Regions from separate parts of the Variovorax sp. BGA-UO-ETr-C22 genome, predicted to be linked through region 1. Evidence: riboswitches for the same ligand, from Rfam matches in the RefSeq annotation. Region 1 holds a riboswitch; the other holds the start of a gene.
The links. A riboswitch is a leader RNA that binds a small molecule or an ion and turns the genes downstream of it on or off. The one in region 1 is predicted to bind thiamine pyrophosphate.
Positions count from the first base shown of each region.

Region 2: another riboswitch for thiamine pyrophosphate. It lies ahead of AC57B8_RS23575 (purine-cytosine permease family protein); the one in region 1 lies ahead of thiC (phosphomethylpyrimidine synthase ThiC).

Region 1 covers NZ_JCAQPA010000010.1:1,368,406-1,371,801, reverse strand. The annotation lists gene AC57B8_RS19765 (hypothetical protein) at 1-86, opposite strand, end outside; gene AC57B8_RS19760 (hypothetical protein) at 201-611, opposite strand; gene AC57B8_RS19755 (YchJ family protein) at 789-1,220, shown strand; TPP riboswitch at 1,248-1,353, shown strand; gene thiC (phosphomethylpyrimidine synthase ThiC) at 1,446-3,329, shown strand.
Region 2 covers NZ_JCAQPA010000011.1:784,746-788,141, forward strand. The annotation lists gene thiD (bifunctional hydroxymethylpyrimidine kinase/phosphomethylpyrimidine kinase) at 1-843, shown strand, start outside; gene AC57B8_RS23575 (purine-cytosine permease family protein) at 788-2,128, opposite strand; TPP riboswitch at 2,205-2,309, opposite strand; gene AC57B8_RS23580 (MarR family winged helix-turn-helix transcriptional regulator) at 2,420-2,875, opposite strand; gene AC57B8_RS23585 (enoyl-CoA hydratase) at 3,012-3,396, shown strand, end outside.

The DNA.
Region 1 (3,396 bases):
TCGACCTTGTAGATCGCTCGCCATTCCACGCGGGCGAATCCGTGGAGTTCGTCGATCGCCGAGACGTCGAGCTTGCGCACGCTCATCCGTTGCACGCCAGTCTCGCGGTAGTGCTTGAAACCCTGCGCGGACACTTTCCTGAGTTCGTCGTCGTTCTTGCTGATGAAAGGCCACTCATGGCTGGTTGCAGACAGACAAGCCTATTGCGCGTGGACCCTAAATCCCAAGTAGAGAAAAAACGCCACAACCGCCCCGACGATGGCAAGCCCAATCGACCACGGAATGTCCATGTCACTGCGCTCGCGGCGCGAGACGCCATCCATACGGGTCAGCATCGTGCGTCGCTGGTCCGGCGTGTTGATGAGGAGCTTGACGACGCCTGCAATGCCGCAAAGAGCAACAGCGCCCCCGATGATCATCCATCCCCAGACTTCCATATTGAACGTGATGGGAAATGCACCATCGGCGGCTGCGACAAAGGGTTCGCGCCCCCGTCGCGTGACAACGATTTGTCCGGCGCGCCATGCGCTGAATCCGTGCAGAAAGGCGAAGACGCCCAAGGAGAGGGTCGCAGCGAGCAGGAAGAACAGCTTGAGGAATCGCAAAAGCATGCTTTGGTGTTCAGCTTGAAAGAACGAAACGCCAGACGACTGTAGCGACACAAGCCATTGGCGCAAGAGGCCCTGGCGCCTTTGGCCCCGGCAGGTCTTCGCAAAGCGGGCATGCCCGAAGCCCCCCACACCCCACCTTCAACCCCCGCCGCGCCAAGTGTTCCAATAGAGCCCTTCATGAGCGCCACCGACCCCACTCCCGGCCCCTGCCCCTGCGGCCGCACCGACCGTCGCGACAAGCCCATTGGCTACGCCCTGTGCTGTGGGCGCTACCTCGACGATTTCGAGAACACGCCGGCGCCCGACGCCGAATCGCTGATGCGTTCGCGCTACTCGGCCTTCGTGCTGGCGCGTGCCGACTACCTGCTCGCCACCTGGCACGCATCGAAGCGACCGGCCTCGGTCGAGTTCGAGCCGGGCGTCAAATGGCTGGGGCTGGACATCCGCTCGCGCTCGGTGCTCGATGCCGACCACGCCGAGGTCGAGTTCGTCGCCCGCCAGCGCGGCGCGACAGGCGTGGCGTTCCGCCTGCACGAGCGCAGCCGCTTCGTGCGCGAGGACGAGCGCTGGTTCTACGTCGACGGCGACCTGCACCAGCCCCCGGGTTGACGGCGGCGGGCTTCGGCCCGCACAATCGGCCCCGCTCCGGGGTGCACGCATGTGGCGTGCTGAGATGGCAAAGCTGCCGACCCGCGAACTTGATCCGGGTCATACCGGCGTAAGAAGAGCTGCACTCCCTGACTTCGGTCCGTCACTCCCTTTTTCGGTGACGGGCCTCCCGAGGTCCATCGAGCGATTGCGGAGCACCCTTTCCCTCAACAAGGAGTGCCCCCGATGAATGCCACCGACAAATTCACCTCGCTGCTGTCGCTGACGCGCGAACCCTTTCCCGCCTCGCACAAGTGCGTCATTCCGGGCAGCCGGCCCGACCTGTGCGTACCCGTGCGCGACGTGGCGCTGACCAACGGCGAAACCGTCTCCCTGTACGACACCTCGGGCCCCTACACCGACCCGAAGGTCGAGATCGACGTGCGCCGCGGCCTGCCCGACGTGCGCAGCGCCTGGGTCATCGAGCGCGGCGACACCGAAAGCTACGAAGGCCGCACGCACCACGCGCTGGACGACGGCGCCAAGAACGAAGACCGCGACGCGCAGCGCCTGGCCGAGCTGCGCGCCGGTGCCTCGGCACTGCAGCGCACGCCGCGCCGCGCCAAGTCGGGCGCCAACGTCACGCAGATGCACTACGCGCGCCGCGGCATCGTCACGCCCGAGATGGAATACGTGGCCCTGCGCGAGAACGGCAAGCGCGAGTGGATGGCCGAGTACCTGGCCAACGAGGAGCGCGCCAAGCGCGTGGCGGGCAACCCGATGGGCGCGAGCATTCCGCGCATCATCACGCCCGAGTTCGTGCGCGACGAGGTGGCCCGTGGCCGCGCGATCATTCCCGCGAACATCAACCACCCCGAGGTCGAGCCGATGGCCATCGGGCGCAACTTCAAGGTGAAGATCAACGCCAACATCGGCAACTCGGCCGTCACCTCGAGCATCGAGGAAGAGGTCGAGAAGCTGGTGTGGGCCATCCGCTGGGGCGCCGACAACGTCATGGACCTGTCGACCGGCAAGAACATCCACACCACGCGCGACTGGATCGTGCGCAACTCGCCGGTGCCCATCGGCACGGTGCCGATCTACCAGGCGCTCGAAAAGGTGGGCGGCGTGGCCGAAGACCTGACCTGGGAGATCTACCGCGACACGCTCATCGAGCAGGCGGAGCAGGGCGTTGATTACTTCACCATCCACGCGGGCCTGCGCCTGCCGTTCATCCACCTCACGGCCGACCGCATGACGGGCATCGTGTCGCGCGGCGGCTCGATCATGGCCAAGTGGTGCATCGCGCACCACAAGGAGAGCTTCCTCTACACGCACTTCGAGGACATCTGCGACATCATGAAGGCCTACGACGTGAGCTTCTCGCTCGGCGACGGCCTGCGCCCCGGCTCGGGTGCCGATGCGAACGACGAGGCGCAGTTTGCCGAGCTGCGCACGCTGGGCGAGCTCACGCAGATCGCCTGGAAGCACGACGTGCAGACCATGATCGAAGGCCCGGGCCACGTGCCGATGCACATGATCCAGGCCAACATGGACGAGCAGATCAAGCACTGCCACGAAGCGCCGTTCTACACGCTCGGCCCGCTGACCATCGACATCGCGCCGGGCTACGACCACATCTCCAGCGCCATCGGCGCCGCCATGATCGGTTGGGCCGGCACGGCGATGCTCTGCTACGTGACGCCCAAGGAGCACCTGGGCCTGCCCGACCGCGACGACGTGAAGCAGGGGATCATTGCCTACAAGATCGCCGCGCACGCGGCCGACGTGGCCAAGGGCCACCCGGGTGCGCGCTCGCGCGACGACGCGCTGAGCAAGGCACGCTTCGAGTTCCGCTGGCAAGACCAGTTCAACCTGGGCCTGGACCCCGACACGGCGCGCGAATTCCACGACGAGACGCTGCCGAAGGACTCGAGCAAGGTGGCGCACTTCTGCTCGATGTGCGGCCCCAAGTTCTGTTCGATGAAGATCACGCAGGAAGTGCGCGAATACGCGGCCAAGAAAGGCGTGGCCGAGGCGGCTGCCATGGCCGAGGGCATGGAAGAGAAGTCGAAAGAATTCATGGCCGGCGGCGGCGAGATCTACATCCCGATCCGTCCCGTCGCCTGAGATAGCCTGAGTCTCCCCGTGCGGAAAGGGGGCGTTGCTACCATGGGGCCAGACCCCTGAACTCCAG
Region 2 (3,396 bases), on a different contig from region 1:
CAAGCACCCACCCAGCGCTACGCACGCGTGCTCTCCATCGCCGGCTCGGACAGCGGCGGCGGCGCCGGCATCCAGGCCGACCTCAAGACCTTCGCGGCCCTCGGCTGCTACGGCATGACGGCCATCACCGCGCTCACCGCGCAGAACACGGTGGGCGTCTCGGGCATCCACGGCGTGCCGCCCGACTTCCTGAAGGCGCAGATCCAGGCGGTGGTGGAAGACATCGGCGTCGATGCCGTCAAGCTCGGCATGCTGCACGCGCCCGAGGTGGTCGAGGTGGTGGCCTGGGCCATCGACCGCTACCAGCTGAAGAACGTGGTGCTCGACCCCGTGATGATCGCCACCAGTGGCGACCGCCTGATCGCAGCCGAAACCGTGCAGGTGCTGGTGCGCGAGCTGTTCCCGCGCGCCGTGGTGGTCACGCCCAACCTCGACGAAGCTGCCTTGCTGGTCGGCCATGCCATCGGCGGCATCGACGCGCTCGACGGCGCGGCCGACGAACTGCTCGCGCTCGGTGCCAAGGCCGTGCTGCTCAAGGGCGGCCACCTGCCGGGCGACGAGGTGGTCGACGTGCTGCTGGAGCGCAGCGGCGCGCGCAAGCGGCTCGCGTCGCAACGCATCGCCAGCCGCAACCTGCACGGCACCGGCTGCACGCTCTCGTCGGCCATCGCCGCGCACCTGGCATTGGGCCTGGCGCTGCCCGAGGCGGTCGAGCGCGCACGCGCGTACATCCTCGGCGCGATGAGCGCCGGTGCGGATGTGCTGGTCGGCGCGGGCCACGGTCCGCTCAACCACGGCTTTGCGCCAGTGCCGACCCACCGCTTGCCGCTGTCGGCCGGCTGAGCCAGGCCAGCACGAAGGTCGCCGCCAGCGTCGGCAGCGCCGATCCGAACTGCGGCGCCCATTTGGCCAGCGCGTGGTAGGCCGCGATGCCCGCGAGCCAGATCAGCGCCGCGCCCCAGTCGATGGTGCGCGTGCCGCTTGCCGACACGGCGCTTCCGCTGCCCAGCCGCCCGAGGATCACGCCGTACAGCGGAACGAACACCGAACTCAGCAGCAGCAGGAAGGGTTCGAGCGTGTGCATCGGCAGCACCAGCGCCAGGCCGATGCACAGCACCGCCAGCAGCAGGCCCCAGCGCTTCACGCTCCAGCGCGGCAGCAGGCTGTGCGTGGACACCGAGCCCGAGTACACGTCGCCATAGGCGTTGTCGAGTTCGTCGATGAGGATCAGGCCCAGCGCCACCAGGCCGCCCTGCGCCAGCAGCAGCGCCGTGACGAGGCTGGTGCCCGGCTCGGCCACGCTCACCACCATCACGCCCAGTGCGTAGCACCAGATGTTGGCGAGCGCGTAGCCGATCCAGGTGCCGCTGAACGCGCTGCCCAAACCACCGGCGGCACTGCGCTTGCCGTGGCGCGCGTAGTCGGCCACCAGCGGCAGCCACGACACCGGCATCGCGATCACCAGGTCGAGCGCGCTGAACATGCCCATGCTGCCGTTGCCCGGCCGGGCCCAGAAGGCGTCCAGGCCCTTGGCGTGCAGCCGCGTCGCGAACTGCCAGCTGAGCCACAGCAGCGACAGCACCACCAGCGGTAGGCCGAAGCGGCTCACGAAGCGGCGCACCAGCTTCACCATCGAGCCGGCCAGCAGCGCCAGCAGCACCGCGCCCCACAGCAGCGTGGTCAGCACGCCGCCCCAGGTTGTGCCCAGCGCGGCGCCGAAGGCCTGCTGCCCGATGGCCTGCGTGCCCTCGCGCATGATCACGAGTTCGAAGGTGGTCCAGCCCACCAGCTGCACGATGTTGAGCAGCACCGGCAGCCGCGCGAAGGCGCTGCCGTAGGTGGCGTGCATCAGGCCGGCGCTGGCCAGCCCGGTTTCGCAGCCCAGCCGCGCGGTCCAGGCCAACAGCCCGGCGCCGAGCAGCGAGCCGAGCACGATGGCCAGCGCCGCGTCGCGTGTGCCCACGGCCGGCACCAGGTAGGCGCCGATCTGCATCACCAGCAGCCCGACGCCGAGGCTGAACCACAGCGAGGCGTGGTCGTGCCAGCCGAAGACGCGCCGGGAGGCGGGCAGGGGCGTGAGCGCTTCGTTGCCGGGCGAAGCGGAACTGTCGTTGTCGTTGTGTGCCATCCGTTTGCTCCAGTGCAAAAGGTTTGGCAGGTGGGCGAGGCTCCAGTGGCGTGGCCGTCACGCGAGACAACGCGACAGGCCACCGGACCAGCTTCCCTGCGCGAGGATTACCTCAGTCAGGTTCAAAGGGACTTTCTCAGCCACACCGGTCGAAACCGGCGCAGCACCCCTAGCGAAATGTCATTTTAGGCGCGTGTGTCGCAGACGCACCGAAAAGTTCCTGCGCACGGAAGAATCCGGCCACAGCGGGCCTTGCACCCGCCGCACCGATGGCGTGCCGGGGCCGAGGGCCTATTCCTCGTGCTTTCCCGCGCCCTCGGCGGAAAAATTCTCGACCACCGATTCGAGCCACCGGCCGACGATTGCCATCTCTTCGTCGCTGAAACCCTGGGTCAGCCGTGCGTTCAACGCGCCGAGCCCGGCCTTTGCACGCTGTCCCGCAAGCCGTCCTTCCTCGGTCTGGTACAGGCGGAATGCGCGTCCGTCGTTCGGGTCTTGCGCGCGGGTCAGGTAGCCGGCTTTTTCGAGCCGGGCGGCAAGGCCGGACATGGCCGGTGCGCCGATGTTCAGTGCCTGCGCGACTTCTCCCGTCAGGGCGCCATCGTTGGTCGACAGGAAAAACATCGTGCCGGCCTGGGCTGCCGACAGCGCGGGCAGGGCGTCGCCGCGGGTTTCTTTCCAGCGCTGCACCGCCCGCTGGGCGACGTTCAGAAGAAACACCAGCCTGTATTTTTTTTGAGCTTTCATCGGATTCCTGTGGCCTGGGCGAAGGCGCGGCAGGTTACATCTTATCCGTATTTATTTCGTACGCGAAGCATATACTTCGCGTGCGAATTAAATGCCATCCCTCTCGCACGGTGCGAGAGGGCAACCAGGAGAACCTATGACCGAATACGTGACCGTCGAATCCACCCAGGGTGTCCTGACCCTCACGCTGGCCAGGCCGGAGAAGATGAACGCACTGACCAATGCGATGTATGGCCGTCTGGCCGATGCCATCGCAGGCGCCGAGAGCGACCCGTCCGTCCGGGCCATCGTGATGCGAGGCGAAGGTGGCATGTTCACCTCGGGCAACGACCTGGGCGAATTTGCTGCCGTGGCTGCCGGGAAGGCCGGCAACGAAGAGCGCCATGTCGCCCGCTTCCTGCGTGCGTTGGCGAGTTCGACGCGACCGGTGATTGCGGCGGTCAACGGACGCGCAGTCGGCGTGGGGACCACCTTGCTGTTGCACTGCGACTTCGTCGTGCTGGCTGAGGATGCGCTGCTGT